3 regions of the Pseudomonas vranovensis genome follow, and region 1 is predicted to be linked to each of the others. Evidence: riboswitches for the same ligand, from Rfam matches in the RefSeq annotation. Region 1 holds a riboswitch; each other region holds the start of a gene.
What was found. A riboswitch is a leader RNA that binds a small molecule or an ion and turns the genes downstream of it on or off. The one in region 1 is predicted to bind cobalamin.
Positions count from the first base shown of each region.

Region 2: it holds a riboswitch for cobalamin, as region 1 does, so the genes downstream of both, ABVN19_RS12685 (TonB-dependent receptor) here and cobW (cobalamin biosynthesis protein CobW) in region 1, are expected to answer to the same signal.
Region 3: it holds a riboswitch for cobalamin, as region 1 does, so the genes downstream of both, cobO (cob(I)yrinic acid a,c-diamide adenosyltransferase) here and cobW (cobalamin biosynthesis protein CobW) in region 1, are expected to answer to the same signal.

Region 1 is NZ_CP159259.1:1,872,480-1,882,922, forward strand. Features, by position in the region: gene ABVN19_RS08720 (type II secretion system protein) at 1-87, shown strand, start outside; gene ABVN19_RS08725 (type II secretion system protein) at 62-589, shown strand; gene csgE (curli production assembly/transport protein CsgE) at 586-981, shown strand; gene ABVN19_RS08735 (curli assembly protein CsgF) at 978-1,394, shown strand; gene ABVN19_RS08740 (CsgG/HfaB family protein) at 1,422-2,264, shown strand; gene ABVN19_RS08745 (DUF1272 domain-containing protein) at 3,005-3,250, opposite strand; gene cobM (precorrin-4 C(11)-methyltransferase) at 3,277-4,023, opposite strand; gene ABVN19_RS08755 (cobalamin biosynthesis protein) at 4,052-4,453, opposite strand; gene ABVN19_RS08760 (CbtA family protein) at 4,455-5,147, opposite strand; gene ABVN19_RS08765 (CbtB-domain containing protein) at 5,158-5,343, opposite strand; cobalamin riboswitch at 5,440-5,669, opposite strand; cobalamin riboswitch at 5,730-5,927, shown strand; gene cobW (cobalamin biosynthesis protein CobW) at 6,025-7,095, shown strand; gene cobN (cobaltochelatase subunit CobN) at 7,099-10,443, shown strand, end outside.
Region 2 is NZ_CP159259.1:2,760,548-2,770,990, reverse strand. Features, by position in the region: gene ABVN19_RS12705 (ring-hydroxylating oxygenase subunit alpha) at 35-1,156, opposite strand; gene ABVN19_RS12700 (BCCT family transporter) at 1,352-2,950, opposite strand; gene ABVN19_RS12695 (tartrate dehydrogenase) at 3,146-4,237, opposite strand; gene ABVN19_RS12690 (LysR substrate-binding domain-containing protein) at 4,336-5,250, shown strand; gene ABVN19_RS12685 (TonB-dependent receptor) at 5,357-7,498, opposite strand; cobalamin riboswitch at 7,605-7,811, opposite strand; gene ABVN19_RS12680 (GNAT family N-acetyltransferase) at 7,897-8,454, opposite strand; gene ABVN19_RS12675 (carboxymuconolactone decarboxylase family protein) at 8,538-8,882, opposite strand; gene lpxO (lipid A hydroxylase LpxO) at 9,014-9,913, opposite strand; gene thpR (RNA 2',3'-cyclic phosphodiesterase) at 10,090-10,443, shown strand, end outside.
Region 3 is NZ_CP159259.1:586,278-596,720, forward strand. Features, by position in the region: gene ABVN19_RS02720 (DUF2066 domain-containing protein) at 18-1,073, shown strand; gene ABVN19_RS02725 (AI-2E family transporter) at 1,099-2,172, shown strand; gene hda (DnaA regulatory inactivator Hda) at 2,330-3,034, shown strand; gene ABVN19_RS02735 (C40 family peptidase) at 3,162-3,794, shown strand; gene ABVN19_RS02740 (C40 family peptidase) at 3,929-4,459, shown strand; gene ABVN19_RS02745 (sorbosone dehydrogenase family protein) at 4,548-5,864, opposite strand; gene ABVN19_RS02750 (hypothetical protein) at 5,933-6,511, opposite strand; cobalamin riboswitch at 6,660-6,885, shown strand; gene cobO (cob(I)yrinic acid a,c-diamide adenosyltransferase) at 7,048-7,659, shown strand; gene ABVN19_RS02760 (cobyrinate a,c-diamide synthase) at 7,656-8,951, shown strand; gene bluB (5,6-dimethylbenzimidazole synthase) at 8,948-9,595, shown strand; gene cbiB (adenosylcobinamide-phosphate synthase CbiB) at 9,595-10,443, shown strand, end outside.

The DNA of each region.
Region 1 (10,443 bases):
CCTGAAGGCGTGGCGGGCTCGGTGGCCGATATCAAGAGCGGTTCAACCGGGAGGGCGCGTGATGGCAGCCTTTATGCCGAGTGGTAGCGCCGCCGAAGCGGGCTACACCTACCTGGGCGTGCTGTTGCTGATTGCCGTGACCGGCATCGTTCTGGGCTCTACCGTCACCCTGTGGTCGACCGTCGCCCAGCGCGAACGTGAGCGCGACCTGCTGTGGGTCGGCACCCAGTATGCCCAGGCACTGCGCAGCTACTACCGCAGCTCGCCGGGGCTTGCCCAGTACCCGCAGACGCTGGAGGAGCTGCTCGAAGACCCGCGCTACCCGAACCCCAAGCGCCACATTCGCCAGCTGTACAGCGACCCGATCACCGGCAGCGACGACTGGGGGCTGGTGCGCTCCATCGACGGGCGCATCACCGGGGTCTACAGCCAGTCGCAGCAGCCGCCGCTCAAACAGACCGGCTTTGCCGCGCAATGGTCGGACTTCGAAGGCCTGACCCACTACTCCGACTGGCAGTTCGTGGCCGAGAAAGCCTTTGCCGACAACGGCGGCGTGCGCAACGACGCGCCGCAAGGAGCCGGGCAATGAACCGCCGCCTGACTGCCTGCACCCTGGCCCTGGTGCTGCTGGCCGGCACCGCCCGCGGCGGTGCCGAGGACGAGATGATGGGCTTTATCGTCGACAACACCATCTCGCACATTGGCCACGACTTTTACTACAGCTTCGCCGAGCGGTTGCGTGCCACCAGCCGCCTGGATTTCAACCTGGTGGTACGCGAAAGACCGGACGCACGCTGGGGCAGCCTGGTGACGGTCGAGTACGAGCAACGTGTGATCTACAAACGCTTTCTGCCACCCAACACCACCGAGCTGAAGGACGCCGCCTATGAGGCGGCTGACCTGGTCAAGGCGCAGATCATCCAGCGCAAGCTGCAGATGCTGCTGCAAGACACCACCGATCTTGAGAGGGACGAGCTATGAACAACAATACCTGCGGCCTGGCCTCCCTGGTCCTGCTGGCTGTCCTGTGCAGTCAGGCCGGTGCCACTGAACTGGTGTACACCCCGGTCAACCCGGCGTTTGGCGGCAACCCGCTCAACGGCACCTGGCTGCTCAACAATGCCCAGGCACAGAACGACCATGACGACCCGGACATCAAGGACCGCGCTTCAGCCTTGGCCAGCACTTCGTCACTGGAGCGCTTCACCAGCCAACTGGAGTCGCGCCTGCTCTCGCAGCTGCTGACCAACATCAACAACGGCAACACCGGCAGCCTGCAGACCGATGCCTTTCTGATCAACGTGCTGGATGACTCCGGCGCCTTGACCATCCAAATCACTGACCGGGCGACCGGTGAGGTGTCTGAAGTGCTGGTCAACGGCCTGAACCCGTAACGGGCAGGGTAAAGGGGAGAAACAATCATGAAACGATTTCTGACCGCACTGATTATCCTGGCCACCTTGCAGGGCTGCAGCCTGCGCGAGCCCATGTCGGCAGAGCAGGACAGCGAAAACCCGACCCTGACGCCACGGGCCTCGACCTACTACGACCTGCTGAACATGCCTCGGCCCAAAGGCCGGTTGATGGCGGTGGTGTATGGATTTCGCGACCAGACCGGGCAATACAAGCCGACGCCTGCAAGCTCCTTCTCCACCAGCGTCACCCAGGGGGCGGCGAGCATGCTGATGGATGCCCTGCAGGCCAGTGGCTGGTTCGTGGTGCTGGAGCGTGAAGGGCTGCAGAACCTGCTGACCGAGCGCAAGATCATCCGCGCCTCGCAGAAAAAGCCCGATACGCCGGTCAACATCCAGGGCGAACTGCCGCCGTTGCAGGCGGCCAACCTGATGCTCGAAGGCGGCATCATTGCCTACGATACCAACGTGCGCAGTGGCGGGGAGGGCGCGCGCTACCTGGGCATCGATATCTCCCGCGAATATCGGGTCGACCAGGTTTCGGTCAACCTGCGGGCGGTGGACGTGCGCAGCGGCCAGGTGCTGGCCAACGTCATGACCAGCAAGACCATCTACTCGGTTGGACGCAGTGCCGGGGTGTTCAAGTTCATCGAGTTCAAGAAACTGCTGGAAGCCGAAGTGGGCTACACCACCAACGAGCCGGCGCAACTGTGCGTGCTCTCGGCGATCGAGTCGGCGGTAGGGCACCTGCTGGCCCAAGGGATCGAACGGCGCCTGTGGCAAGTGGCCGACGATGGCAGTGGCGACAAGGCAGTGCTGGACAAGTACCTGAGCCAGTACCAGGCGCCTTGAGGAATTGAGAACGGAAGGAGCGAGCTGCTTCAGGGCGTGCAGAACCACGACCGCTGCGCGGCCGATCGCAGGCTGGCGCCAGCGGCTACGGTGCATACGGTGTAGCCGCTGCCGAGGAACGAGGCTGCGATCGACTGCGCAGCAGTCGCCGATAAGGTCAGTGAGTCGGGCAGCCTTGCGCCTTGACTGTCCGCGGGGTAGACGCCGGGTGCTTGACCATCTCACCACCACAGCAGAACCACGACCGCTACGCGGCCGATCGCAGGCTGGCGCCAGCGGCTACGGTGCATACGGTGTAGCCGCTGCCGAGGAACGAGGCTGCGATCGACTGCGCAGCAGTCGCCGATAAGGTCAGTGAGTCGGGCAGCCTTGCGCCTTGACTGTCCGCGGGGTAGACGCCGGGTGCTTGACCATCTCATCACCACAGCAGAACCACGACCGCTACGCGGCCGATCGCAGGCTGGCGCCAGCGGCTACGGTGCATACGGTGTAGCCGCTGCCGAGGAACGAGGCTGCGATCGACTGCGCAGCAGTCGCCGATTAAGGTCAGTGAGTCGGGCAGCCTTGCGCCTTGACTGTCCGCGGGGTAGACGCCGGGTGCTTGACCATCTCACCACCACAGCAGAACCACGACCGCTACGCGGCCGATCGCAGGCTGGCGCCAGCGGCTACGGTGCATACGGTGTAGCCGCTGCCGAGGAACGAGGCTGCGATCGACTGCGCAGCAGTCGCCGATAAGGTCAGTGAGTCGGGCAGCCTTGCGCCTTGACTATCCGCTGGGTAGACGCCGGGTACTTGATCAGCTTCTCAGCCGCCCGCGCCGGGCGCTTGACCAGCTCACCACCACAGTTGGGGCACTGGCCCTTGAGGGGCTGCTCGCTGCAGGCACGGCAAAAGGTGCATTCGAACGAGCAGATCAACGCATCCTTACTGTCGCCCGGTAGGTCACAGCCACAGCATTCGCAGTTGGGTCGCAATTCAAGCATGGTCAACACCTCAGGGTAGTATGCGTTCAGGGCCGATACAGGTGCGCATGGCTGGCACGGTACAACGCTGATTCGGAAAAACTGTCACTGGCCAGCACCCGGCCCACGAGGATCAGCGCAGTGCGTCGAAAGCCCTTGGCCTGCACCTGCGCGACAATTCCGTCCAGGGTGTCGAGCACCCAGTCCTGGTCTGGCCAGGTGGCGCGATGCACCACGGCAATCGGACAGTCACCACCGTAATGCGGACGCAGGGTTTCGACAATCCTCTCCAGGTGCTTGACCCCCAGGTGGATCGCCAGGGTACTGCGATGACGCGCCAGGTCAGCCAGTTGCTCGCCTTCGGGCATCGGTGATTTGTCGCCGAAACGGGTGAGGATCACGGTCTGGGCGATGTCCGGCAAGGTCAGCTCGCAGCCGAGCAGGGCAGCGCTGGCCGCCACTGCGGTGACGCCGGGGACGATCTCGTAGGGAATGCCCAGCGCGCGCAGGTGGCGAATCTGCTCGCCAATGGCGCCATACAGGCTTGGGTCGCCACTGTGTACCCGGGCCACATCACGGCCCAGGTCATGGGCGGCCTTGATCGCCTCGATGATTTGCCCCAGGTGCAGTTCGGCGCTGTTGATGACGGTCTGGGCGCTGTGTCCTTCGAGCACAGCGGCAGGCACCAGTGAGCCGGCATAGATGATCACCGGACAACGGTGGATCAGGCGTTGGCCCTTGACGGTAATCAGTTCGGGATCGCCGGGGCCGGCACCGATAAAGTAGACGGTCATGCACAGTCCTTGGGATAGAAAGGGAGAATTATCCGCCAATGCCGCCGGCGCTGGCCAATGCCAGGGTGGCATCGGCGTGCAGGGTGCGGGTGACCTGCAGGTGAGCGGGGCCGGCAACCTGTTCGGCCAGCGCCAGGGCGGCGCTTTCGGCCACGCCGTAGCAACCGCTATGGGCAAAGGCGACGTCCGAGCGGTGGCTCAAGCGCGGCTCGAAGGCCGACAGCTGCGCAGCCGAGAAAAACACAACGGGCACACCCAAGCGGCTGGCCAATTGAATCAGGCCCGGCTCGTCGCGCTTCAGATCAATACTGGCAAGGCCCGCGACTGCCGCCAGGGGCAGTCCGTGGGCCTTGAGGGTGTGTTCGAGCAGGTTGCCCAGCGTGTCGACCGGGCAACCTCGCCGGCAACCCAGGCCGACAAACAACTGCATGTCAGGCCTGCTTCGGGCGACGGAACAGCCAGGCGCTGATCAGGCCCAAGGCCAGCCAGAACGCGGCATTGGTCACCAGCGAGGCAACCTTGAACTCGGCTTCCAGCGCCTCGGGAGCGAGCATTTCGTGTACATCAGGCTGCGGCGCGCCAATCACGTGGGGCACTACCAGCAGTACCACGCCCAGGGCCTTGAACAGCCAGTTGTGGGCGAACACGATCAACCCGAGCCCCACGGCGGTGGCGGCAGCGGTACCCACCCACCAGGCCTGGCGCTGGGCCAGGTCGGCCGCGGCAGTACCGGGCAGTTCCGGCGGCAGCCCCAGGGTCGGGGCCAGGCAGAACACGGCAAAGCCACCCAGGCCCCAGAGGGCACCGGTGAGGGCGCTGTTGGGCGCGCGCAGGGTATAGAGCGCGGCCAGGATCAGGGCGAAGCCGACGGCCACCACCAGGTTGCCGCCGGTGGTCGACAGCACTCGCTGCCAGCCATCCTCGGGCGACCAGGCTTCACTGTCATGATGATGGTCGGCGGCGACACCGTGAGCATGCTCATGGGGCTCGACCGCCGGGGCTGCGCTTTCATAGGTTTCCGCCTGCAGAATCAGCGGCGCCACCCAGAAGCTTTGCAGCAGGGTCAGCAACAGGGCGGCCAGGAGGCCTGCAAACCCTGCAGTACTGGCAATACGCTTGATCATCGGTCGGCACTCAGTGGCAAGGGAAGGCGGCGCTGTGGCGGGTGTCGTGGGCGGCGTTGTGCACCGCTTCGATAGGCGAGAAACCGGCGAAGTAGACCAGGCACAGGCCCAGCAGCGAGGCACCGACAGCAACCAGCAGGCGCTGGCTCAGGGTTGAGGGGGTAACGGCGGAGTGACTGGCGGTACTGGTACGCATGGCGCTTTCCTCTTGGTGTTGTCGGCAACAGGCAAGCGCAAGAAACCCCTGCACGGCGTCCGTCCAGGGGTTGCAACAGCGCCCGCCCACCGCGGGTTTGTCAAATCGAGCCTGGGCCGGTCTCCGGGCTGGCGAGGGGCGGGCAGATTGCCGCGCCGAAGGCGTCACCTTCCCATGCCGAACTGCGGGCACAGTGGTTCTGACGCTTTCCTCGCTTACCGTTGCGGGGGCAGCACTGGACTTGTCCTACGTCGTGATCAACACGTGTATGACGCACCGGTTTCCCGTTTCACCCTGTAAAGGGCACCCAAACGAATCGCACTAGCAAATCACGCAACCACGCAAGCGTCAATTGTGACAGCAGTTGACCACTCACCGGGCACTGCGTAGCCTAGCCGCTTCGAGGTTCTTCGGCGTTGGCCGAAGCTAAGACGGGAACGCGGTTGAAGCCGCGGCTGCCCCCGCAACTGTAAGCATTGAACGGTTCGACACAGCCACTGCATCGCTGCGGGAAGGCGTCGTTCGACTGGCCGCCGGCCGGTGCAATGCAAGCCAGGAGACCTGCCTCGATCAGTTTCCGACATTAAACCGGGCGGGGTGATCCGGTGGCGAACGCGCCCGGGCAGTGCTGCCTGTGGTTCTCGTCCTGCATGCCCGCCATTTGCTGCCAAGGGCATCGACATGAAAACACTGGCCAAACTCCCTGTCACCATCGTTACCGGCTTTCTCGGCTCGGGCAAAACCACGCTGCTGCGTCATATGCTCGACAACGCTCAGGGCCGACGCATTGCCGTGATCGTCAACGAGTTCGGCGAGCTGGGCATCGATGGCGAGATCCTCAAGCAGTGCAGCATCGGTTGCACCGAGGAAGAAGCCAGCGGCCGCGTGTATGAGCTGGCCAACGGCTGCCTGTGCTGCACCGTACAGGAAGAATTCTTCCCGGTGATGCGCGAGCTGGTAGCGCGCCGTGGCGACCTGGATCATATCCTCATCGAAACCAGCGGCCTGGCCCTGCCCAAGCCGCTGGTGCAAGCTTTCCAGTGGCCGGAAATCCGCAACGCCTGCACGGTCGATGCGGTGATTACGGTGGTCGACAGTCCGGCCGTGGCCGCTGGCACCTTCGCCGCCTTCCCGGAGCAAGTCGATGCCCAGCGCAAGCTGGACCCGAACCTGGATCACGAATCGCCGCTGCACGAACTGTTCGCCGACCAGTTGGCCAGTGCCGACCTGGTGGTACTGAACAAAGCTGACCTGATTGCCCCTGAAAACCTGGCCAAGGTACGCGCCGAGGTGCAGGAGGAGCTGCCGCCAGCGGTCAAGGTGATCGAAGCGAGCAGCGGTCGCTTGCCGCTTGAAGTGTTGCTGGGCCTGGGCGCCGAATCCGAAGCGCATATCGATGGCCGCCGCACCCACCACGATTCGCACCATGACGGCGACGACGACCACGACGATCATGACCACGACGCCTTCGACTCGATCTCCATTGAGCTGCCTGAAGCCGACGAAAGCCTGCTGCTCGATGCCCTGACCCAACTCGTAGTCCAGCACGGCATCCTGCGGGTCAAGGGCTTTGCGGCAATTCCCGGCAAGCCGATGCGCTTGCTGATCCAAGGCGTGGGCACCCGCTTCGACAAACACTTCGACCGCGCCTGGCGCAGCGAAGAACCGCGCACCACGCGGCTGGTGCTGATTGGCCAGGCACTTGACGCCACTCAACTGGAAGCGCGCCTGCGCGCCGCCCTGGGCGCTTGATCCATGCACCTGCTGCGGACCCAGCCCGGTGGCTTCGTGCCGGACGACAGTATTGCCGACCTGGGCCAGACCCCGGCCGAGCTCGTCATTCTCTGCAGCGGTGATTCGCACCTGGCATTGCTGGCCGAAACCGCCCAGCAATTGCCCGAGGATTTTCCCAGCCTGCGCCTGGCCAACCCCATGCAGGTGCAGAACCATGCCTCGGTCGACCTGTATGTGGACGAGGTGTTGCGCCATGCCAAGGTCATTCTGGTGTCGCTGCACGGCGGTGTCGGTTACTGGCGTTATGGCGTTGAGCAGTTGCTGGAGCTGGCCGCACGCGGCGTTCAGCTGATTTTGGTGCCGGGCGACGACCGCCCGGACCCGCAGCTCAGCAGCCTGAGCACGGTGAGCGCCGCCCAGGCCGAACGGCTTTGGCACTACCTGCGCCAGGGTGGCAAGGCCAACGCCTTGAACCTGTTCAAATGCCTGGCCAGCCTCTGGCTGCACCGCGATTACCCCTGGAGCGAGCCACAGCAACTGCCGCGCACGGCGCTGTATCACCCGCACAAGGTGGCCGCGCAACTACAGGACTGGTATGCCGACTGGCAGGTGATGCAGCCGGTGGTGCCGATCCTGTTCTACCGCTCACACCTGCAGGCAGCCAATACCGCGTTTATCGACACCTTCTGCGAACGCTTGCAACTGGCTGGTCTCAACCCTATGCCGATAGCCGTGGCCAGCCTCAAGGAAGCCGGCTGCCTGGTCCAGGTCGAGGACTGGCTGGATGAAGTCGAGGCGGCGTTGATCATCAACACCACAGGCTTTGCCCAGTCCAGCCCCGAGCAGCCGCACCTGCGGCCGTTTCGTCGCGACATTCCGGTGTTGCAGGCCATCTGCGCCCAGGACAACGAACCGGGCTGGGAGGCCAGCGAGCAAGGCCTTGGGGCGAGGGACCTGGCAATGCACATCGTGCTGCCGGAACTGGACGGGCGGATCATTACCCGGCCAATCAGTTTCAAGGACCTGGCCTGGCGCAGCGAGCGCAGCCAGACGGATGTGGTCTGCTATCGCCCCCATGCCGAGCGCATGGATTTTGTTGCCGAGCTTGCGCGCCGCTGGTGTGTACTGGCGCAGTTGCCCAACCCGGACAAGCGCGTGGCGCTGATCCTGGCCAACTATCCGACCCGCGATGGACGCATCGGCAACGGTGTGGGCCTGGACACTCCGGCCGCAGCGCTGAATATCCTGCGAGCCCTGAAGGATCAGGGTTATCCGCTTGACGAGCTGCCCGCCAGCGGCACTGCGCTGATTCAGGCGTTGCTGGGCGGCGTGAGCAACGACCTGGACAGCCTCGACCAGCGTCCCTGCTTGCAAAGCATGGCGATGGAGGACTACCTGGCAGCCTTTGCCCAATTGCCCCAGGCCAATCAGGACGCGGTGCGCGAGCGGTGGGGCGAACCGCAGCAGGACCCGATGTGCCGCAATGGCCGGATGATGGTCGCCGGCCTGCGCTTTGGCCTGACTTTCGTCGGCATTCAGCCGGCCCGGGGGTACCAACTGGACCAGAGTGCGGTGTACCACGACCCCGACCTGGTACCGCCCCACGGCTATCTGGCGTTCTACTTCTGGTTGCGCCACGGCTATGGCGCGGATGCGCTGATCCATGTCGGCAAGCACGGCAACCTGGAGTGGCTGCCGGGCAAGGGCGTGGGCCTGTCGGCCAACTGTTGGCCGGACGCCTTGCTCGGGCCGTTGCCCAACATCTATCCCTTCATCGTCAACGACCCGGGCGAGGGTGCCCAGGCCAAGCGCCGTACCCAGGCGGTCATCATCGACCACCTGATGCCGCCGTTGACCCGCGCCGAAACCTACGGCCCGCTGCGTCACCTGGAGGCGCTGGCCGACGAATACTACGAAGCCCAGCTGCTTGACCCGCGCCGCGCCCGTGAACTGCAGCGCGATATCCTCGCGCTGGTGCGCGACAACCACATTGACCGAGAGCTACAGCTCGAAGGTGCGCTGGACGACGCAGCCATCTGGTTACCGCGGCTGGACACCTATCTTTGTGACCTGAAGGAGTCGCAGATCCGCGATGGCCTGCATGTTTTTGGCGAGTCGCCCACCGGGCGCTTGCGCACCGATACCTTGCTGGCCCTGCTGCGGGTAGCCCGCGGTGACGGGCGTGGAGCCAACGCCAGTCTGCTGCGGGCGCTGGCCAAGGCACTGGCGCTGGGATTCGACCCGCTCGATTGCGACCTGGGACAACCCTGGAACGGGCCGCGCCCGGCGCTGTTGCAAGAGATTGATGCCGGCCTGTGGCGAACGGCTGGGGACACGCGCGAGCGTCTTGAAGCGTTGGCGGGCCGCTTGATCGGCGATAGCCTGGGCGGCCATGCGCACATTCCCCAGGACGCGCAATGGTGCGATGTGCAGGCTGTGTTGCAGGGGCTGGTCGAGGTGGTCGCGCCGCAGCTGGATGCCTGTGGCCCGGCTGAGCTGCATGGCCTGCTCGCCGCCCTGCAGGGCCGCTTCGTGCCTGCAGGCCCGAGCGGCGCGCCCAGCCGGGGACGCCTGGACGTGCTGCCCACCGGGCGCAACTTCTACACCGTCGATGTGCGCAACCTGCCGACCACCACGGCCTGGCGCATCGGCTTTGCCTCGGCCAACCTGATTCTGGAGCGCCACCTGCAAGACCACGGTGATCACTTGCGTCAACTGGGGCTGTCGGTGTGGGGCACGGCGACCATGCGCACCGGCGGCGATGACATCGCCCAGGCCATGGCCTTGCTCGGGGTACGCCCGGTGTGGGCCAGCGGCAGTCAACGGGTCGATGACTTCGAGATTTTGCCATTGAGCCTGCTCGATCGACCGCGGGTGGACGTGACGCTGCGGGTATCAGGTTTTTTCCGCGATGCGTTCGGCAGCCTGATCAACCTGTTCGATGCTGCCGTTCGTGCAGTCGCAGCGTTGGACGAGCCTGACGACCTCAACCCGTTGGCGGCCAGGGTGCGTACCGAGCGTGCCGAGTTGCTCGCTCAAGGCGTTGAGGCCGAGCAGGCCGCACGTCAGGCTGGGTGGCGCATCTTCGGCGCCAAACCCGGGGCTTATGGGGCCGGGGTGCAAAACGCCATTGACGGGCGCCTGTGGCAAAACCGTCAGGACCTGGCTGAGGTTTACCTCAATCATGGTGGCTACGCCTATGGCGCGGCGGACGACGGTACGCCGGCACGGGCCGACTTTGCCCGGCGCCTTGGCCAGGTCCAGGCAGTGATCCAGAACCAGGACAACCACGAGCATGACCTGCTCGACTCCAATGACTACTACCAGTTCCAGGGCGGCATGCTGGCAGCCGTGGAAAGCCTGGGC
Region 2 (10,443 bases), 890 kb from region 1:
GCGCGGCAGGCTCCGAGGCCTGCCGCGCCGGTTGTCAGTCGTCGAGGTGGGCAACGGCGATCAGGTTGTGGAAGTGGGCGATGCCGTGCTCGCTCATGCCGCTGCGTTCGCGGTCGGCCATGATCCGGCCCTGGCCGCGATACCCGCGGGACTTCAGGCCTTTTTGCACGCTCTCTACCAGGCGCAGGTCTTCAGGGCGGAACACTTCGCGGTACCAGTCGATCAGCTTCTGCTGTTCTTCGGTGATGTCCTTGTTGAGGAAGTAGACGTCGTAGTGCTGCAGCGTGGTTTCGGCATCGACCGGGAACTCGTAGATCACGGTCATGAAGTTCGCTCCTGGCGGCACGTTGAACATGGTGCACGGCCAGGCCCAGAAGCCGGCGAACGAGGGGTCCTTCACCGACTCGTCGAACTTGAACGATTGCTCCGACGGTTTGGCCAGGCCGTACTGCAGGGTCCAGTTGCCGTGCATGCTGTGGCTGTACTGGCCGACGTCCACCGAGTCGGAGAAGCCTGGGTGGGCCGGGGCGCAGTGGTAGCACTCCAGGTAGTTGTCGACGATCGACTTCCAGTTGGCCGGGGTGTCGCTGACGAAGCGCGCGGCCAGGTGCAGGTCGTCGATCACGCCGCAGGCTTCACGCATGCGCGCTTGCAGGCCTGGCAACTGGTCTTCGACGGTGCCGGCGTCCATGTCCATATTGATGAAGATGAAGCCTGCGTATTCTTCGACGCGCAGTTGCACCAGGGTCGAATTCTCTTTGTCGAAGTTCACCACGTTGTCGCAGTTGCGCGCGTGGGCCAGCTCGCCGTCGAGCTTGAAGGTCCAGGCGTGGTACGGGCAGGTGATGACGTTCTTGGCCTTGCCGCTGCCGCTGAGCAACTGGTGGCCACGGTGCGGGCAGACGTTGTAGAAGGCGCGCAGCACGCTGTCGCGGCCACGGACCACGATGATGCTTTCGCCGATCACTTCACGGGTGATGTAGGCATTGTTCTCGGCGACTTCGCTGCGATGGCCGACACAGATCCAGCTACGGGCGAAGATGGCTTCTTTCTCGTGCTCGAATACCGAGGCCTGGGTGTAGAAGTTGGCCGGGATGGTGAACGCCTCTTCGGCGTTGGCGCAGAAATCGGCGGGCAGGCGTTTGAAGTCATTCATGGTTGGGGTCTCACAAGCTCGGTTTTTTAGTTATCAGTTAACGCGTATCTGTCAGTTAACAAGCAAGGCAAAAAAATTTACCTGCCTTTCTACCTGTTAGGAGCGGCGGTGCGACGTCTCGACGTGCCCCGCGATCGGGTCATCACTGACCCATCGCATCGCGGGGCAAGCCCTCTCCCACATCAGGGATGTTTTCTAGTGAACGGCAGCGGCACTGCGTGGCGCTTTCTCGGCAGGTTCCTCACCAGCCATGCGCGCCGCTTCTTCTTCGATGCGGAAGGCCGGCATCTGGCCGTAGTCTTCGAACATCCATTTGAAGAAGCCGTAGATCTTCACCAGCAGGATCACCATGAACGGGATCGCGGTCAGTACCACGGCAGTTTTCATGGTCGACAGCGAAGCCTTGGCAAACAGCATGGCCAGCGGCACCAGGGTCAGCACCACGCACCAGAACAGGCGATGGGTGGGCGTCGGGTCGTCGCCTTCACGCAGGTTGCGGGTGCTGGTGGCCGCCACCGCATAGGCCGCGGCGTCCATGTGCGAGGCGCAGAAGATCGCCATGATGAACAGGTACACGCCCAGGAACACCTGGCCCCACGGCAATGCCAGCAGCAGGTGGGTCACCGCCGATTCGCCGCCTTGCTCGCTGAGCATTTTCGGCACATCCACGGCACCGGTGATGAACTGGTGCATGCTGTAGCTTTCCAACGCGCCGAAGAAGAACCAGCAACCGAAGCTGCCGCCCATCAGCAGGGCCAGGACCACTTCCTTGATCTGCCGGCCACGCGACACGCGGGTCACGAACATGGCCACGCCGGGTGCGTAGGACACCCACCACAGCCAGTAGAACACCGTCCAGTTGCGGGTGAAGGCGCCGTCACCGGCAGGGTCGGTGAACAGGCTCATGTGAACGTAGTTCTGGATCATCAGGCCAATGGAGTTGGCGGTGTTGTTGATGGTGAACTGGGTCGGACCGACCAGCAGTACCACCAGCGCAAACACCAGCGCACCGATGCAGACCATCTTGCTCAGGCGCTGCAGGCCACCGTCGATACCGATGTAGGAACTGAGCGAGAACATCACCGCCACGCCGCCGATCACCATCAACTGCACGGTGAAGGTGTCCGGGGTGCCGGCCAGGTCATGCAGGCCGCGGGTCAGGGTCGAGGCGGTGAGGGCCAGGGATACGGTCAAGGCGCCCATCATGGTCAGCAGGAAGATCAGGTCGACGCTGCGACCCACAGGGCCGGTGGCCTTGAAGCCGGTCACTGCTTCGACGATCGAAGCCAGGTTCAGGCCGCTCTTCTTGCGCACGTGGAAGTGGTAGGCCATGGCCAGCGAGGCGAGGGCATAGATCGACCACGCACTGATGCCCCAATGGAAGAACGAGTAGCTGATGCTGTACTCGAGCGCCTTGGGGGTGGCTGCGGCGATGTTCAGGCCTGGGGTCTGGTAGTAGTAGGCCCACTCCATCACACCCCAGTAGAGGGTCGAGGACCCCATGCCGGCGCAGATGAACATGAACACCCAGGTGGCGGTGGCGTATTCGGGCTTGCCACTGCCCAGGCGGATGTTGCCGTATTTGCTGAAGGCCAGGTACAGCACGGCCAGGGAGCTACCGAACACCAGTACCTGGACGCTGGTACCGAAGGTGCGGGTAGACAGCTCGAACAACTGGTTTGCCGCGCTTTCGGCCTGGCCCGGGAAGGCTGCAAGGCCAATCACGGTGAGCAGCACGGCTATCAGGCTCACGGTGATCAGGAACACATCAATCTTTTTATTCTTGTGCGACATCATCGTCTCCTGGACGTTGGCGTACTTATATACCCGGCAGGCAACCGGGGTGTTGCGGTCTCGCTCCTTCCTTGGCCGTTAACTAAAAGTTAACGTGAATCTTCTGGTTAACAGATTTTGCATTCAATCCACGCCGCTCGCAAGAGGGGCCGGGGCGTTTTGTCAGACAATTCTGATAATCGGCCCCGGCGGACATCACGCCTGGACCAGATCGGTGATCGCCTGACCCACCTGCTGGGTGGATTTCTGGCCGCCCATGTCGCGGGTGGTGTCACCGGCGGCGATGACCTGCTCGATGGCCTTGAGGATGTCGTCGTGGGCGGCGCGGTAGCGCGGGTCGCTGCCGTCGTTGCCGAGGAAGTCGAGCATCAGCGCACCGGACCAGATCATCGCGATCGGGTTGGCGATGTTCTTGCCGTAGATGTCCGGGGCCGAACCGTGGACCGGCTCGAACAGCGACGGGAACTTGCGCTCGGGGTTGAGGTTGGCCGATGGCGCGATACCGATGGTGCCGGCGCAGGCCGGGCCAAGGTCGGAGAGGATGTCGCCGAACAGGTTGGAGGCTACCACCACGTCGAAGCGGTCCGGCTGCAGCACGAAGCGGGCGCAGAGGATATCAATGTGCTGTTTGTCCCAGCTGATATCCGGATAATTGGCAGCCATGGCGGCGGTGCGCTCGTCCCAGTAGGGCATGCTCACGGCCATGCCGTTGGACTTGGTTGCCGAGGTGACGTGCTTGCGCTCGCGGGTCTGGGCCACGTCGAAAGCGTACTTGAGGATGCGGTCCACGCCGCGGCGGGTGAACACCGACTCTTGCAGCACGAACTCGTTCTCGGTGTTCTCGAACATCCGCCCGCCCAGGGACGAGTATTCGCCTTCGGTGTTTTCGCGGATCACCACGAAATCGATGTCGCCTGGCTCACGGCCGGCCAGTGGGCACGGTACACCCGGGAACAGGCGCACCGGGCGGATGTTCACGTACTGGTCGAAGTCGCGACGGAACTTGAGCAGCGAGCCCCACAGCGAGATGTGGTCCGGAACCTTGTCGGGCCAGCCGACGGCGCCGAAGTACAGGGCGTCGAAGTCCTTCAATTGTTCAAACCAGTCGTCTGGCATCATCTTGCCGTGGGCCAGGTAGTAGTCGCAGCTGGCCCACTCGAAGAATTCGAAGCTGATGTCCAGGCCGTGCTTGCGGGCAGCGGCCTCGACCACGCGGATACCTTCGGGAAGAACTTCGTTGCCGATACCGTCGCCTGGGATGGCTGCGATTCTGAACGTCTTGCTCATGGGGGCGCACTCGTTGTCTAGGGAACAGATGCGAGCCATGCTATAAGGGCTTTAATCAGAGATAATCTCGCCTTTCATGGATTCTTAGTGTACGAAACGTGAATAATCTTCCTAGCCTCGACGACCTCAATATCTTTATCCAGGTGGCCAAGCGCGCCAGCTTCGCGGCAGTGGCCGAAGCGCTGGGCATGTCGCCGGCATTCATCAGCAAGCGCATCCGCGTACTCGAACAGGACCTTGACGTGCGCCTGCTGCACCGCACCACCCGACGGGTGACGGTGAGCGAGGAGGGCGAGCGGGTGTACCAATGGGCGCAGCAGATCTTCGACGCGGTGCAACGCATGGGCGACGACATCAGCGCCCAGCACCGCGAGCCGGCGGGCCAGTTGCGTATCGCCAGCAGCCTGGGCCTGGGTCGTCGCTTCGTGGCGCCGGCCCTGTCGGAGCTGGCCGAGCGCTACCCGCGCCTGGATATCCGCCTGGATGTGCATGATCGCCTGGTGGACCTGATCGAGGAGGGCGTTGACCTGGATATTCGTGTCGGCAACGTGATTGCGCCGAACCTGATCGCCAAGCCACTGGCGAAGAATCGACGCGTGCTGTGTGCTTCCCCCGCCTACCTGGCGCGGCGGGGCACGCCAAAGGTGCTGGCCGAGCTTGCCAGCCACGATTGCCTGGTGATCAAGGAGCGCGATCATCCCTTCGGCATCTGGCAGCTGGAAGGGCCCAATGGCGAGGAAAGCGTACGGGTGACTGGCAGCCTGTCGAGCAACCATGGCGAAGTGGCGCACCAATGGTGCCTGGACGGGCGGGGAATCTTGCTGCGCTCATGGTGGGATGTGCATGACAGCCTGGCCGATGGGCGGCTGGTGCAGGTGCTGGGGGAGTATCACCAGCCAGCGGATATCTGGGCGGTGTACACCTCGCCCTTGGCCAGTTCGGCCAAGGTGCGGGTAGCGGTGGAGTTTTTTCGCCAGTACTTCGCCGAGCGGTACAGCCTGCCGTCACTGTAGTGCGGTGTTTGTACGAGCGCTGCGCGGCCACAGGAGCCTGGTCGGCAATCTGTGGCCGCTGCCGAGGAACGAGGTGGCGATGGGCTGCGCAGCAGTCCCGATCAACTCAGAAGCTGTAGTCCAGGGTCGCAAAGTACGACCGAGGCTCACCCATGATCCACTGCTCGCTGCTGTGCGCGACGGCCGCATAACGCCGGTCGAGCAGGTTGTTCAGCTGCAACCCAAGGCGCACATCCGGCAGCACCTGCCACCCCAGGTTGGCATCGACCACGGTAAAGCCTGGTACGGTCTGGGAGTTGGCGGTGTCGGCATAACGCTCATCGACATAACGCAGGCCCATGCCGGCATCCACGCCATGGCCCAACCCTTTGTTCACCCACAGGTTGGCAGTGCGCCGTGGTACGTTGCTCGGGTGGTTGCCGGCGCGTGAAACCGTCTGGCCGCCCACGGTCTGGTCGAAGTCGTCATACTTGGCGCGTACCACCGAGGCATTGGCCGAGACCTGCCACTGGTTGGCCAGGGCCAGTTCCAGGGTGGCTTCCAGACCCTCCGAGGTCTGCTGTCCGGCCTGTTCCTTGAGGTGGGTGACTGGGTTATCGACCAGCAGCTTTTTCTTGACGATATGGTAGGCCGCGAGGGTCCATTCGCCACGGCCGTCCCAGAACAGTTGCTTGAGGCCGAACTCGGTCTGCTTGGCTTCAGTCAGGTCGAAGTTCTGCTGGGTCGGGCTCAAGGTAATCAGGTCGCTGACGCCGTCCTCACTGGTGGAGTACTGACCGTACAGCGACAGTTCGTCCGTAACGGCAAACACCAGGCCGGCGCGCCAGTTGCCACCGCCCAGGCTGCGGTCGCTGCGGGTGTCGTTGACCAGGTTGTCGCGGTCGATGTGGTTCTGGTCGCGGCGGATGCCGGTTACCAGCGACCAGCGCTCCGACAGTTGGGTGCGGTTCTCGGCGAACAGGGCGAAGGTGCGGGTGGTGCTTCGGGTTTGCGGGCGGGTCGGGTCCTGGCTGTGGAAGTAGCCCGGTGCCGGGTTCCACGGGTCGATGTAGTCGCCGCCGATGTCGTTATACGGTGAGTTGCTGTCGATGCCGAAGCGGATGCGGTTGTATTCGGCGCCGACCACGGTCTTGCTGGCCAGGCCGAACAGCGCGTGGTCGAAGGTGAAGCTCTGGCGGTCGCCGATCTGCTCCTGGTGGTGCTTGATCTCCAGGTAACTGCCACGCTCCAGTTGCCCCAGGTCGCTGTGCCAGGTGTAGTCCTCGGCATTGCGCCAGTGGCGACGGCTCTTGATGTAGTACAGCTGGTTGCTGGCGCTGATTGACTCGCTGATGGCCCAGTCGGTGTTCAGGCGGGTCCATTCGTCGTGGTAGCGCTGCACGTCATCGCGCACGTTGTAGTTCTTCTTGCGCAGGCTGTCGCGGGAGTGGCCGTCGATCAGCGGCGTGCCGAAGTCGTTCATCGGCTCGGCATCGCCGCGCTCGTGGGCCAGGGTAAAGCTCAGGTCGTCGCTGGCATCGAAGCGCAACGCTGCGCTCATGGCGCGGCTTTTGGAGTCACCACGGTCGACCCAGCCATTGCCGTGCTGGTCATTGAGGGTGATCCGGTAACTCAGGCGCTCGCTCAGCGAGCCGCCGCTGTCCAGGCCCAGTTGCTGACGGTCGTCGCTGCCGTAGCCCAGGCGCAGGTGGTTGCGGATGTCGCCGGCAAAGGGTTTTTTCGGGATCACGTTGACCACCGCACCCGTAGCACCTTCGCCGTACAGCACAGAAGCCGGCCCCCGGATGATGTCGATACGCTCGACCATCCACGGGTCGACCGGGAAGGTCTGGGTGCCGGCGCCGGTGTACATGCGCGAACCGTCGAACAGGGTCATCACCGAACCGTGGCCGGTGAAGCCGCGCGCCGACAACGCGGTGTTGCCGTTGCCCGGCGTGCCCACAGAGGTGATGCCGGGGGAGCGAGTGACGGCAGCTTGCACGGTGCTGTTGTTGCGACCGTCAATGGCCTCGGCGCCCAGGCTGCTGGTGCTGGCCGGCGTGTCCATGGCGCTCAGGTTCAGGCGTGAACCGGCGGGCAGGGGCGTGGCCAGGCTGATCGGGTCGTTGTCGCTGGTGCTGGTGATGGCCGTTGAAGGCAGGGCCAGGGCAGAAGGACTGTGTTCTTCAGCGAAGGCCGGCAGCGAGAGTGCCAGGCAGGGGGCCAGGGCATTGGCCGCCAGGGAGTGAAGCTTGGAGTTACGGGACATGTCGTTCCACAATCAACAGGAATGAATGAATCCCGGAGGGAACAACGCATGGAGGAATTGCGCGCGCAGGCGAACGCAACCCGGCCTGCGCCCGCCCACCGCGGGGTTGCCAAACAAAGCTTCAGGCCGGTCTCCGGGCTTGCGAGGGTCATGAAGGCCTTCACCTTCCCATGCCGAGGCACAGTGGTGTTTCGAAGGCTTCGCTCGCTTACCGTTGCGGGGGCAGCGCCGGACTAGTCACGAAAGTGACGCACCGGCTTCCCGTTTCACCCTGCGCACGGCGGCGCAGGACACCTGAAACTGGCGCGCATGGGAACATCGAATGCCTTTGCAGTCAATGCGTTACGCGCAAATGCATCGCGGGGCAAGTCGAGACGTCGCCCCACGAAAAATGAGGGTCAGCGTCCGCGCTTTCGCGACACCACCGCCTCGATGTTCTTGCGCCCGATCAGTTTCGGCTGTGCAGGCTCTTCCAGCCACTTGTACATCACCAGGCTGTCCACCAGCCCGAGCCGGGCATGGCGATACGCCCTCGGCAGGCGCCCGACGATTTCAAAACCCAGCTTCTGCCACAAGGCCACGGCCGCTTCATTGCTCGACACCACCGAGTTGAACTGCATGGCCAAAAAGCCCTGCTGGCGTGCCAACTGCTGGGAGTGTTCGCACATCAGGCGTGCCACGCCACGACCGCGGGCGGCCTCGCAGACCATGTAGCCGCAATTGCTCACGTGGCTGCCGGGGCCGGCGGCATTGGCCTTTAGGTAGTAGGAACCAAGTAGTTCGCCATCCTCCTCGGCCACCAGGGTGTGCAGCGGGGACTCCAGCCACAAATGACGCGCCTGTTCCTGGCTCAGGGCCGGTTCGAAGGCATAGGTTTCGCGGGCGCTGACGATGGCCTGGAAGGTCGGCCAGAAGTGTTCGAAATCAGCGGCGGTCATGGGGCGGAGGGTAATCATGGCGGTTCCTGGCAACGTGAACCGCGAGTCTGAAAGTGTTGGAGCCGGCATGCAACTGTTTGTGCAGGCCGGCTCCCATACGTTCAGATGTCGACCTTGCCTACCGCATCCATCGCCCGCGCCGAATACACCAGCGCCGCACCGGCATTCATGGCCACGGCCACGCCCAGTGCCTCGGCGATTTCTTCACGGGTAGCGCCTTGCTTGACCGCCTGCGCCGAGTGTACGGCAATGCAGCCGTCGCAGCGGGTAGTCACGGCCACGGCCAGCGAGATCAACTCACGGGTCTTGGCATCCAGGTGGTTGGTCTTGGCCCCGGCGCCGCTGGCGGTCATATAGCCGTTGACCGTGTCGGGGGACAGTTGCTTGAGGTCGCCGATACCGGCCATCAACTGCTTACGGTAGGCGTCCCAGTCCATCATGCTCATCGTCTTCACCTTGTGCTGTTGGCAACATGAACAGTGAAGCTAGTTTTTCAATCGACGGGGCGCCGTTGGTCGATGGGCCTGAAACGGTAGGACTTTGGTAGGAGACGACGCACCGCCGCTCCTACAGGCCATCAGATGTAGATGAACACCAGCACCAGCGCAGCCACTACCGCCCATTTCTCCAGGTAGTAGCGGGTACGGTTGCGCTTTTTCATCGCCTTGCCACGCTCACGGATCTTGTAGATACGGGTGAACAGGCGGTTGATGCCCCCGGTCTTGTCACCGGCATCGTTGGGGGCTGCCGCAGCAGCCATCACCTTGCGGCTGAACCAGCGGTTGAACGCGGTCGCCCAGCGGTACTTGAGGGGGCGCTCGACATCGCAGAACAGAATGATGCGGTTGTGCTCCGTCTGGTTGCTGGCGTAGTGGATGTAGGTCTCATCGAACACCACCGCCTCGCCGTCGCGCCAGGCATAGTTCTCGCCGTCCACGCAGATATAGCAGGCGTCATCGTTGGGGGTATCCAGGCCCAGGTGGTAGCGGTAGGAGCCGGCATACGGGTCACGGTGGCGAACCAGCTTGGAACCGGGCGGCAGGGTGGCAAACATGGCTGCCTTGACCGTACCGATGCCTTGCAGCAGTTCGGTGGTGCGCGGGCACAGCTTCATGGCCGACGGATGGCTCTCGCCGTACCACTTCAGGTAAAAACGCTTCCAGCCACTCTTGAAGAACGAGTTGAAGCCGACGTCGTCGTAGTTCTTCGAACTCTTGATCTCGCCCACATGCAGCAACTGCTGGGCCTCGGCGCGAATCTCTTGCCAGTTGTCCTGCAACGGCTTGAGTTCGGGAAAGCTTTCGACCGGCAGGTAGGGTTTGGCCGGGAGCTTGGAAAACAAGTAGAGGAAGACGTTTACCGGCGCCAGGAAGCTTGAGTGATCGCCCAGCTGACGGGTGACTTTGTGCCGCACACGACCACGAAAGTGGACGTAGGCAATCGAGAATACAAACAACAGAACAAGAAAAATTTTCATGGGCGGATACTTGTCGATGTGGCGATGCGCCATGGCATAAGCCAGCCAGCATAAACAATCGGGCCTGTAGTTTGTACTAAATGTTACTGATCCAGCGCCCGACATTAGTCCCACACGCAAAGGTTTGCTGTAGCGATTAAGCTCAAGGTTCGAGGCAAACAGGGAGAGAAGAGGTAATGGTAGAAACACTGGAATCCGGCGAACCATTCAAGCGTTTGTTCTTCGCCTTGGCGTGCGAGCCCGCGCAGCGCCGGGACATCGCCCGCTGGCGCAATGAACTGGGCAGCGGCCTTGGGCGGCCGGTTCCATCGGTCAATTTTCACCTGACCCTGATGTTTCTGGGCTCGGTCGCCACGGCGCAATTGCCGGCGATCCTGGCGGCCGCCGCTCAGGTCAAGGTGCCGCAAAAGCCGTTGACGGTGATGCTCGACCGGCTGGAAGTGTGGCGCCCAGCCAAAGCCCTGGTGCTGGTACCAACACAGCCACCTGCCGCCTTGCGCCAATTGGCATACGCCCTGCAGCAGGCCATG
Region 3 (10,443 bases), 1.3 Mb from region 1:
CAGGACAGGAATCCTCCATGCATTTGCGTAAATACCTGGCCGTTGGCTGTCTTGCCTTGTTTGGATTGTGCGCCCAGGCCGAGACTGTCTCCAGCCTGTATCAGGTCCGTGAACCGGTCAATGGCCAAGGTGCCGAAGCCCGCACCGAGGCCACCGGAAAAGCCCTTGAAACCCTCGTGTTGCGCCTGACCGGCGACCCCAAGGCCGCGCAGAGCCCAGCCCTGGCGGGGTTGCGCAAGGACCCGCAACAGATCATCAGCCAGTTCGGCTTCGAGGCCGGCCCACCTGAAACCGTGCTGGTGGACTTCGACCCCGGCAGTACCGAGCGCACCTTGCGCCAGGCCGGGCTGGCGCTGTGGGGCAACAACCGGCCGTCGATCCTGACGTGGTGGTTGAACGACAGCATCGAAGGCTCGAGCCTGGTGGGCGATGGCCAGAGCAGCGCAGCACCCCTGCGCCGCGCCGCGCAGCACCGGGGCCTGCCGCTGCGCCTGCCGCTGGCTGATCTGAATGAACAATTGGTCGGGACCGCCAAGAACCTCGAGGGCGCGGACCCTGCGCCGCTGCGCGGTGCTTCCGAGCGCTATGGCGCCGATGCGCTACTGGCGGTGCATGCCACCGAAGCCGACGGCAAGTGGCAGGGTACTTGGCGCCTGTGGCTGGGCGAGCAACTGGAGCAGGGCAAGGTTGAAGCCGCCGATCAGGCCGCTCTGGCGGATGCGGTGATGCTGGCGGTGAGCAGCCGCCTGGCGCCACGCTTTGTCACCCGCCCGGGTGCCAGCAGCGATATGCAGGTCCAGGTCCAGGTCCAGGGCATGAACCTTGCGCGCTACGCCGAGCTGGGGCGGGTACTGGAACCCTATGGTGCGCGGATCAAGTTGGTCGAGGGCGACACCATGACCTACAAGGTCACGGGCAACAGCGATCAGTTGCGCGCCCAGTTGGGCCTGGCCAAGCTCCAGGAACTGCCCGCCGAGTCGCCTGCACCTGCACCTGGCACCGACCCGGCTAATCCCGGGGCGACCCAGGCTGTTGCGCCAAAACCGTTCAACGGGTTGCGTTTTCGTTGGTAATTGCTGATCTGGCCTGGAGCCTTTAATGACTGATATGCGTCGCTGGGTGTGGCTCGGCGTAGCGTTGCTGTGTGCTGCGCTGTTGTACTGGCTGCACCCGATCCTTTCGCCGTTCCTGGTCGGCATTCTGCTGGCCTACCTGGCTGACCCGCTGGTCGATCGCCTGGAGCGGGCAGGGCTGTCTCGTACGTGGGGCGTGGTAGTGGTGTTTGCACTGTTTACCCTGTTGCTCACGCTCTTGCTGCTGGTGCTGGTGCCGATGCTGGCCAAACAGTTGGTACGCCTCTATGAGCTGGCGCCGCAGATGCTCGACTGGTTGCAGCACGAGGCCTTGCCCTTCGTGCAGGCCCGCCTGGGGCTGGCCGATGGCTTCTGGAAGTTCGACAAGATCAAGGCCGCCATCAGCGGGCATATGGGGCAGACCTCCGACATTGTCGGCATGATTCTCTCCCATGCCACGGCCTCGGGGTTGGCCCTGCTGGCCTGGCTGGCCAACCTGGTGCTGATTCCGGTGGTGAGCTTCTATCTGTTGCGCGACTGGGACCTGATGATGGCCAAGATCCGAGGCCTGTTGCCGCGCCAGCGCGAGGCGCAGGCGGTGGCGCTGGCGGGTGAATGCCATGAAGTGCTGGGCGCGTTTGTCCGCGGCCAGTTACTGGTGATGGTGGCGCTGGGTGTTATCTATGCCTCCGGCCTGATGCTGGTGGGGCTGGAGCTTGGCCTGTTGATCGGGGTGCTGGCGGGGCTCGCGGCCATCGTGCCGTACATGGGCTTCATCGTCGGAATTGGCGCGGCGATGATCGCCGGGTTGTTCCAGTTCGGTGGCGACCCGTATCCATTGCTCGGTATCGCGGCGGTGTTCATGGTCGGCCAGGCCCTGGAGGGCATGGTCCTGACCCCGCTGCTGGTAGGGGATCGAATCGGCCTGCACCCGGTGGCAGTGATTTTCGCCATTCTTGCCGGCGGCGAGTTGTTCGGTTTCACCGGGGTGCTGCTGGCGTTGCCGGTGGCCGCCGTGATCATGGTGCTGTTGCGGCACATGCACGACCTCTATAAAGAGTCGGATATTTACGGCGGTGAAATCGACCCGGATCTCTAGGTTGATAGCCAAGGGCTAGCATCGGATGTCTGTCGTCGATGCAAGCCTTTGATTTTACATGTGGTCCACGCCGATTGTGCGACTGGCGCCACGGGTATAAACTTTGCAGACTTTTCACAAAAGGCCCCTTGTGGTTCTTCGGAACTGCCCAGCCAGCATGAAACCGATCCAGTTGCCCCTAGGTGTGCGCCTGCGAGATGACGCCACCTTCATCAACTACTACCCGGGTGCCAACGCCGCCGCATTGGGCTACGTCGAGCGACTCTGCGAAGCCGACGCCGGCTGGACCGAAAGCCTGATCTACCTCTGGGGCAAGCAAGGTGTCGGGCGTACGCACTTGCTGCAGGCAGCTTGCCTGCGCTTCGAGCAGTTGGGCGAACCTGCCGTGTACCTGCCGCTGGCGCAACTGCTCGACCGTGGTGTCGAACTCCTGGATAACCTGGAACAGTACGAACTGGTCTGCCTGGATGACCTGCATGTGATCGCCGGCAAGCCGGAGTGGGAAGAAGCCATGTTCCACCTGTTCAATCGCCTGCGTGACAGCGGTCGCCGCCTGCTGCTGGCGGCCTCCAGCTCCCCCCGTGAACTGCCGATCAAGCTGGCTGACCTCAAGTCGCGCCTGACCATGGCGCTGATTTTCCAGATGCGTGCCTTGTCGGACGAAGACAAGCTGCGTGCCTTGCAGCTGCGTGCCTCACGACGCGGCCTGCACCTCACCGACGAAGTCGGGCATTTCATTCTCACCCGCGGTACCCGCAGCATGAGCGCGTTGTTCGATCTGCTCGAGCGCCTCGACCAAGCGTCCTTGCAGGCGCAACGCAAGCTGACTATCCCGTTTTTGAAGGAAACTTTGGGCTGGTAAAAGGCACGGGAAGGGCACTCCAGAGCCTCGGCACATAAAAGTCACATTTTTTTCGATTGAATTTGCAAATCGACCCGATAGAAGGCATAGTTTCCCCCTCTATCAAATCCAAGACACGGTCGTGCCCATGCTGAATCGCTTCGCACCCCTCGTGCCCCTCGCACTCGTGACCCTGCTCTTTGGCTGCGCGACCCAAGGTCCAGTATCGCAGCAGCAGGTCCACCAGCCGGTAACCGCTCAGGTTCTGTCCAAGTCCTCCACCGCATCGGTGTTCGAGGAAGAGCTGGCTACTGAAGAAGAACTCCAGGATTTCGCCAGCAGCAAGCCCTACCAACTGCCAGCCCTGGCTGACAACATTCTCGAACGTGGCATGTCTCTGATCGGTACCCGCTACCGTTTCGGCGGCACCTCCGAGAACACCGGTTTTGATTGCAGCGGTTTCATCGGTTATCTGTTTCGCGAAGAGGCCGGCCTGAACCTGCCGCGCTCCACCCGCGAAATGATCAACGTGAAAGCGCCGCTGGTTTCGCGCAACAATCTCAAGCCTGGTGATCTGCTGTTCTTCAGCACCAACGGCCGTGGCCGTGTCAGCCACGCCGGTATCTACCTGGGCGATGACCAGTTCATCCACTCCAGCAGCCGCCGCAGCGGTGGCGTGCGCATCGACAAGCTCGGTGATCGCTACTGGAGCAAGACCTTTATCGAAGCAAAGCGCGCACTGGCGATGGCACCGACCGCCACCACCATTTCGCGCAACTGATCAAGCGTGTGTAGTACTCACGGCGACGTAGCTGAAAAGCGCGTCGCCGTGCGTGTTTACAGAAGTCGTCTAATCTAAATTCTCAACTATTTCCGGCCTTCCCGCCGGACGGCTTCCGACAGGATGTTCTGACCATGGCGATGAAGGCGCGCTTCGCTTTAATTTCCCTGCTGGCACTGCTCGGTGCCTGCTCGAGCCATGCCCCGTCTCCGCCCAAGGTGGTCGAGCCCGTGGTCATGGCGCCTCAGGTCTATTTCTCCCCGGTCGCTGAAGATGTGCTGTTTCGCGCGCTGGGCCTGGTGGGGACGCCCTATCGCTGGGGTGGCAATACACCGGATTCGGGGTTCGATTGCAGTGGCCTGATCGGCTACGTCTATCGCGATGCTGCCGGCATTTCGTTGCCTCGCTCCACCCGCGAAATGATCGGCATCCGTGCGCCCACGGTCGAGCGCAACGCTCTGCAGTCGGGGGACCTGGTGTTCTTTGCCACCAGCGGTGGTTCGCAGGTGAGCCATGCTGGCATCTATGTGGGCGAGGGACGTTTCGTTCATGCCCCGTCTGCAGGGGGCACGGTGCGGCTGGACTACCTGTCCAACAGTTATTGGCAGAAGGCCTACCTCAATGCCAAGCGGGTGTTGCCGCAGGCATTGGCGCGTAATCCCTGAAGCCATCGCAGGGCAGGTGTGAGCCACTGTCTTGCACAAGCTTCGTGGGGGTGGCGGCGGGAGCGGCTCGACTTGCCCCCGCGATGTTCTACCTGGCCTTGCTCACCCGCCAGATCTTGTTCCCCACATCATCGGCCACCAACAATGCGCCACGCTGATCATTGATCACTCCCACCGGCCGTCCCATGGCCTTGCCTTCGTCGTTCAGGAACCCGGTCAGCAGATCAATCGGCTTGCCCGCCGGTTTGCCCGCTGTGCTGAAGGGCACAAAGACTACCTTGTAGCCACTGTGCGGTTTGCGGTTCCAGGAGCCGTGCTGGCCAATGAATGCACCCTGGTCGAACGGAGGTGGCAGCACGCCGGGTTCGGCGAAGGTCAGGCCCAGTGACGCGGTGTGCGGCCCCACGGCGTAGTCGGGGACAAGGGCCTTGGCAACCTGCTGCGGATCCTGCGGGCTGACCCGTTGATCGACATGCTGGCCGAAGTAGCTGTAGGGCCAGCCATAAAAGCCGCCATCCTTGACCGAGGTGATGTAGTCGGGCACCAGGTCGCTGCCGATCTCATCGCGCTCGTTGACTGCAGTCCACAATTGCCCGCTGTGTGGCTCCCAGGCCATGCCGTTGGGGTTGCGCAGGCCGGAGGCGAAGATGCGTTTGTTGCCGCTGGCCGGGTCGACTTCCCAGATAGCGGCGCGGCCTTCTTCCTGGTCCATGCCGTTCTCGCCGACGTTGCTATTGGAGCCCACCGTCACGTACAGCTTTTTGCCGTCGCGGCTGGCAATCACGTTCTTGGTCCAGTGATGGTTCAGCGGGCCGCCAGGCAAGTCGGTCACCGGCGTTCCGGGGCCGTTGATCGAGGTGGCGCCGGGTTGGTAGTCGAAGCGCAGCAAGCGGTCAGTGGCTGCCACATACAAGTGGTTGCCGACCAGGGTCATGCCAAACGGTGAGTTGAGATTCTCGATGAATGTAGTGCGGGTCTCGGCGATCCCGTCATGGTCGCTGTCGCGCAACAGGCTGATGCGGTTGGCGCTGGGCACGCCGGCACCGGCGCGGCTCATTGCCTTCTTCATCACCCAGCCACGGATACCCTTGCCGTCATCTGGCTTGGGCGGAGCGTTGGTCTCTGCCACCAGTACGTCGCCATTGGGTAACACATAGAGCCAGCGCGGATGGTCCAGGCCTTCGGCAAAGGCCGCCACTTGTGTGCCTGGGGCACTGACAGGCGTCGCACCCTCGGGCCAGCCGATGGCAGGTGCGACGTTGACGGTGGGGATCAAGGTCTTGTTCGGTTCGGGCAGTTGCGGCGAGGGGCCGAACCCTTCGCCGACATCCAGCCGCGCTGTCTCACCGCAGCCGCCCAAAGCGGCACCCACCGCCAGCAGCAATACAATCCGGGTTGTGCCCATGTCGTGTCCCTCGCAAAGATGGCCTTCGTTGAGGGTAGAGGCACGCAGGGCTGGGGAGGTTCCCTTGTTCAGGCCTGCTTGAGCAGCAGTGCCACGCCCGGGTGATACTGGCCTGCTTCGTTGTGCAGCTTGCGATAGGCGTAGGGGAAGTACCAGGCAATGGCGCAGGCGGTGTGCTTTTGCAGGTCGTCGACCAGGTCCTGCAGCTCTTCGGGGCTGGCGTGCTGGCCCGCTTTCCAGGGGCTGGCGAACAGGGCGGCAACCTTGAGTTGGCTGGGTGCCGCCACTTGGCGTGCAGCGTTGGCGGTTTCCTGCAGGGCGCCGGACAGGTCCAGCCTGGCAATGCGCGGCCAGCGCTGGCTGGCTTGCAGGTAAGCCGCCTCTTCGCGGCTGGCGATATACAGGTCGCAGTGGCCTTCGCGCTCGCCTTCGTCGCGCTGTTTTTTGCTCTGGTGATGCTGCAGGGTCACCATCTCTGCTTGCCAGGCCGCAGCCGACAGCAGCCCCAGGTTGGCCTGGGCGCCATGCCAGTAATGGGCTTCGCCATCGCCCAGGGTCTGGTTGAAGCGATCGATGCAATCGATCCACCTCTCCAGAGTCGGACGCAAAAATTCCAGGCGCGGGTTGTTGATAATCAGGCCTTTCATGCTGCGCTCTCCTTTGTCGTTGTGATCGAGTACAGCCATTTGTGGCTATTTGATATCACCTAACGCAACGTGACACAAGATGACAAAGACGGCATTGATCCAGGCCAGTGGCGCGCCGTTGATTGACGCTCCGAGTGCAACCCTCTAACCTTCGCGACTTGTTTCAGGTGCTCTGCAGGCCGTGGCCTGGCAGGGTGAAACTGGGAAGCCGGTGGGCACGCAAAGGCGTGCGAATCCGGCGCTGCCCCCGCAACGGTAAGTGAGTCAAGGCCGCGCATGGCCACTGGGTGAAAACACCCGGGAAGGCGCGCGGTCCCGGGTGTTCATGACCCCGCTCACAAGCCCGGAGACCGGCCTGAAACAGTCAACGGCATCACGGAGGGTGATGCGCGGTTTCTTCGGCTTGCGCCGCAGCCCTGCGCCTTTCTTCGTCTGCCATTTCCATACATCTGTCGTCCTCTGTTTGCCGCGAACCCTGCAGCCACGTGCTGCTACGCTCGTTGCGAGCTGGCCGACAGTGGTTTGCGGAGACTTCGATGACTGAATCCACCGAGCGTGACGAACGCCACTTGGCGCGCATGCTGCGCAAGAAGGCGGTAATCGACGAGCGTATCGCCAACGCCCCCAACGAATGCGGGTTGCTGCTGGTGCTCACCGGTAACGGCAAGGGCAAGAGCAGTTCGGCTTTCGGCATGCTCGCCCGGGCCATGGGCCACGGCATGCAGTGTGGCGTGGTGCAATTCATCAAGGGCCGCAACAGTACCGGCGAGGAGCTGTTCTTCCGGCGCTTTCCCGAGCAGGTGCGCTACCACGTCATGGGCGAGGGATTTACCTGGGAGACCCAGGACCGCCAGCGTGATATCGCCGCCGCCGAAGCGGCCTGGGCGGTGTCCCGACAGTTGCTGCAGGACCCGGGCATTGCCTTCGTGGTGCTCGATGAACTGAACATCGCCCTCAAGCATGGCTACCTGGATCTGGACCAGGTGCTCAGCGACCTGCAGGCTCGCCCGCCCATGCAGCACGTGATCGTCACGGGGCGTGGTGCCAAGGATGAAATGATCGAACTGGCCGACACCGTGACTGAGATGGGCATGATCAAGCACGCGTTCCAGTCCGGCATCCGTGCCCAGAAGGGCGTCGAACTATGACCGACACCCGGCACTGCCCGGCGGTCCTGATCGCAGCGCCTGCCTCGGGGCAGGGCAAGACCACCGTGACCGCCGCCCTGGCGCGTCTGCATCGCAACCAGGGGCGCAAGGTCCGGGTGTTCAAGTGCGGTCCGGATTTTCTCGATCCGATGATTCTGGAGCGGGCCAGCGGCGCCCCGGTGTACCAGCTCGACCTGTGGATGGTCGGCGAACAGGAAAGCCGGCGCCTGTTGTGGGAAGCTGCGGGCGAGGCCGACCTGATCCTGATTGAAGGGGTCATGGGCCTGTTCGACGGTACGCCGTCCAGCGCCGACCTGGCCCGCCATTTCGGCGTGCCGGTGCTGGCGGTAATCGATGGCACGGCCATGGCCCAGACCTTCGGTGCCCTGGCCCTGGGGTTGGCGCGTTATCAACCGGATCTGCCCTTTGCCGGCGTGCTGGCCAACCGGGTTGGCACCCTGCGTCACGCCCAGTTGCTTGAAGGCAGCCTGACCGAGGGGCTGCGCTGGTACGGCGGCCTGTCGCGGGAGACCGGCATCGAATTGCCAAGCCGTCACCTTGGCCTGGTCCAGGCCAGCGAGCTCAATGACCTGGATGTTCGCCTCGACGCCGCGGCGGCTGCCTTGGCCGCCAGTTGCGAGTCGGCGCTGCCGCCAGCCGTGGCATTTGCCGGGCCCACTGAGCAGGTGATCGAGCCCTTGCTCGACGGTGTGACGATTGCGGTAGCCCGCGACGAGGCATTTGCCTTCACCTATGGTGCCAACCTCGACCTGCTGCGGGCCATGGGCGCGGAGCTGGTGTTCTTTTCGCCGCTGCATGACCGCGAGCTTCCGCCTGCCGACAGCCTGTACCTGCCGGGCGGTTATCCGGAGCTGCACCACCAGGCCCTGGCCGCCAACACCTCGATGCTGGCAACCCTTCGCGCCCATCATCAAGCCGGAAAGCCCTTGCTCGCCGAGTGCGGCGGCATGCTTTACCTGCTCGATGCCCTGACCGACGTCGCGGGCGAACGTGCCGAATTGCTGGGCTTGCTGGCGGGCGAAGCGGTGATGCAAAAACGCCTGGCGGCGCTGGCCCTGCAAGCGGTCGAGCTACCGGAAGGTGCTCTGCGGGGGCACACCTATCACCACTCCCTGACCAGCACCGAGCTTGAACCCATTGCCCGTGGCCAGAGCCCCAATGGCGGCCGCGGTGCCGAGGCGGTCTACCGCTGCGGGCGGCTGACAGCCTCTTACGTGCATTTCTACTTTGCCTCCAATCCCCGGGCGTCGGCGGCGCTGTTGGCACCATGAACGAGCATGCCTTTACCGACGCTGAACGTGCCGCGGTGTACCGCGCCATTGGCGAGCGTCGCGACATGCGCCATTTCACCAAGGGCGAGGTCGCGCCCGAGTTGCTGGCGCGCTTGCTTGAAGCCGCTCATCAGGCCCCCAGTGTTGGCCTGATGCAGCCGTGGCGCTTCATTCGAATCACCGACCGCAGCCTGCGCCAGCGTATCCAGGCACAAGTGGAAGCGGAGCGGGTGCTTACCGCCGAGGCACTCGGTGAGCGCTCCGACGATTTCATGAAGCTCAAGGTCGAAGGCATCAACGACTGCGCCGAAGTGCTGGTGGCGGCGTTGATGGATGACCGCGAGAAACACATCTTCGGTCGTCGGACTTTGCCGGAAATGGACCTGGCTTCGCTGTCGTGCGCGATCCAGAACCTCTGGCTGGCCGCCCGCGCCGAAGGCCTGGGCATGGGCTGGGTGTCGCTGTTCGAGCCGCAGGCACTGGCCGACCTGCTGGGCATGCCGAGCGGCGCCAAGCCGCTGGCGATTCTGTGTTTGGGGCCGGTCGAAGTGTTCTATCCGGCGCCGATGCTGGTGCTCGAGGGCTGGACCACGGTGCGTCCGTTGAGCGACCTGTTGTTTGAAAACCAGTGGGGAGAGTCTTGATGAGTGTGGCGTTGCTGACCGTTGCCGGCGTGGCGCTGGATGCGCTGTGGGGAGAGCCCCGGCGTCGACATCCGCTGGTGGCCTTCGGCCGCTTTGCCGGGCGCCTGGAGCAGCGCTTCAATGCTGGCGGTCGTGGCTGGCGCAGCCATGGTGTAACGGCCTGGTTCCTGGCGGTGATTCCGTTGACGCTGCTGGCCACCTTGTTGTCCTGGCTGCCCTACATTGGCTGGCTGGTCGAGGTACTGGCGCTGTATTGCGCCTTGGGCCTGCGCAGCCTGGGTGAGCATGTGACCCCAGTGGCCGATGTCCTGCGCCGTGGCGACCTGGATGAGGCCCGGCGGCGCGTGGGCTTTCTGGTCAGTCGCGAAACCCGCGAGCTGGACGAGCCTGCCGTGGCCCGCGCGGCCACCGAATCGGTACTGGAGAACGGCAGCGATGCAGTGTTCGCCGCCTTGTTCTGGTTTGTGGTGGCCGGTGCGCCGGGTGTGGTGCTCTATCGCCTGAGCAATACTCTGGATGCCATGTGGGGTTATCGCAACGAACGGTTCGAGCGTTTTGGCTGGGCCGCGGCGCGTATCGATGATGTGTTGAACTTTGTGCCGGCCCGGCTGGTGGCGTTGACCTATGCGCTGTTGGGCAAGACCCGCCTGGCCTTCAAATGCTGGCGGTGCCAGGCGCCCTTGTGGGACAGCCCCAATGCCGGCCCGGTGATGGCGGCCGGGGCAGGGGCATTGGGTGTTGAACTGGGTGGCCCGGCGGTGTATCACGGTGAGTTGCACGAGCGCCCGCAACTGGGTGAAGGCCCGATGGCCGATGCCGATGCCATCGAGCGCGGCTGGCGCCTGGTG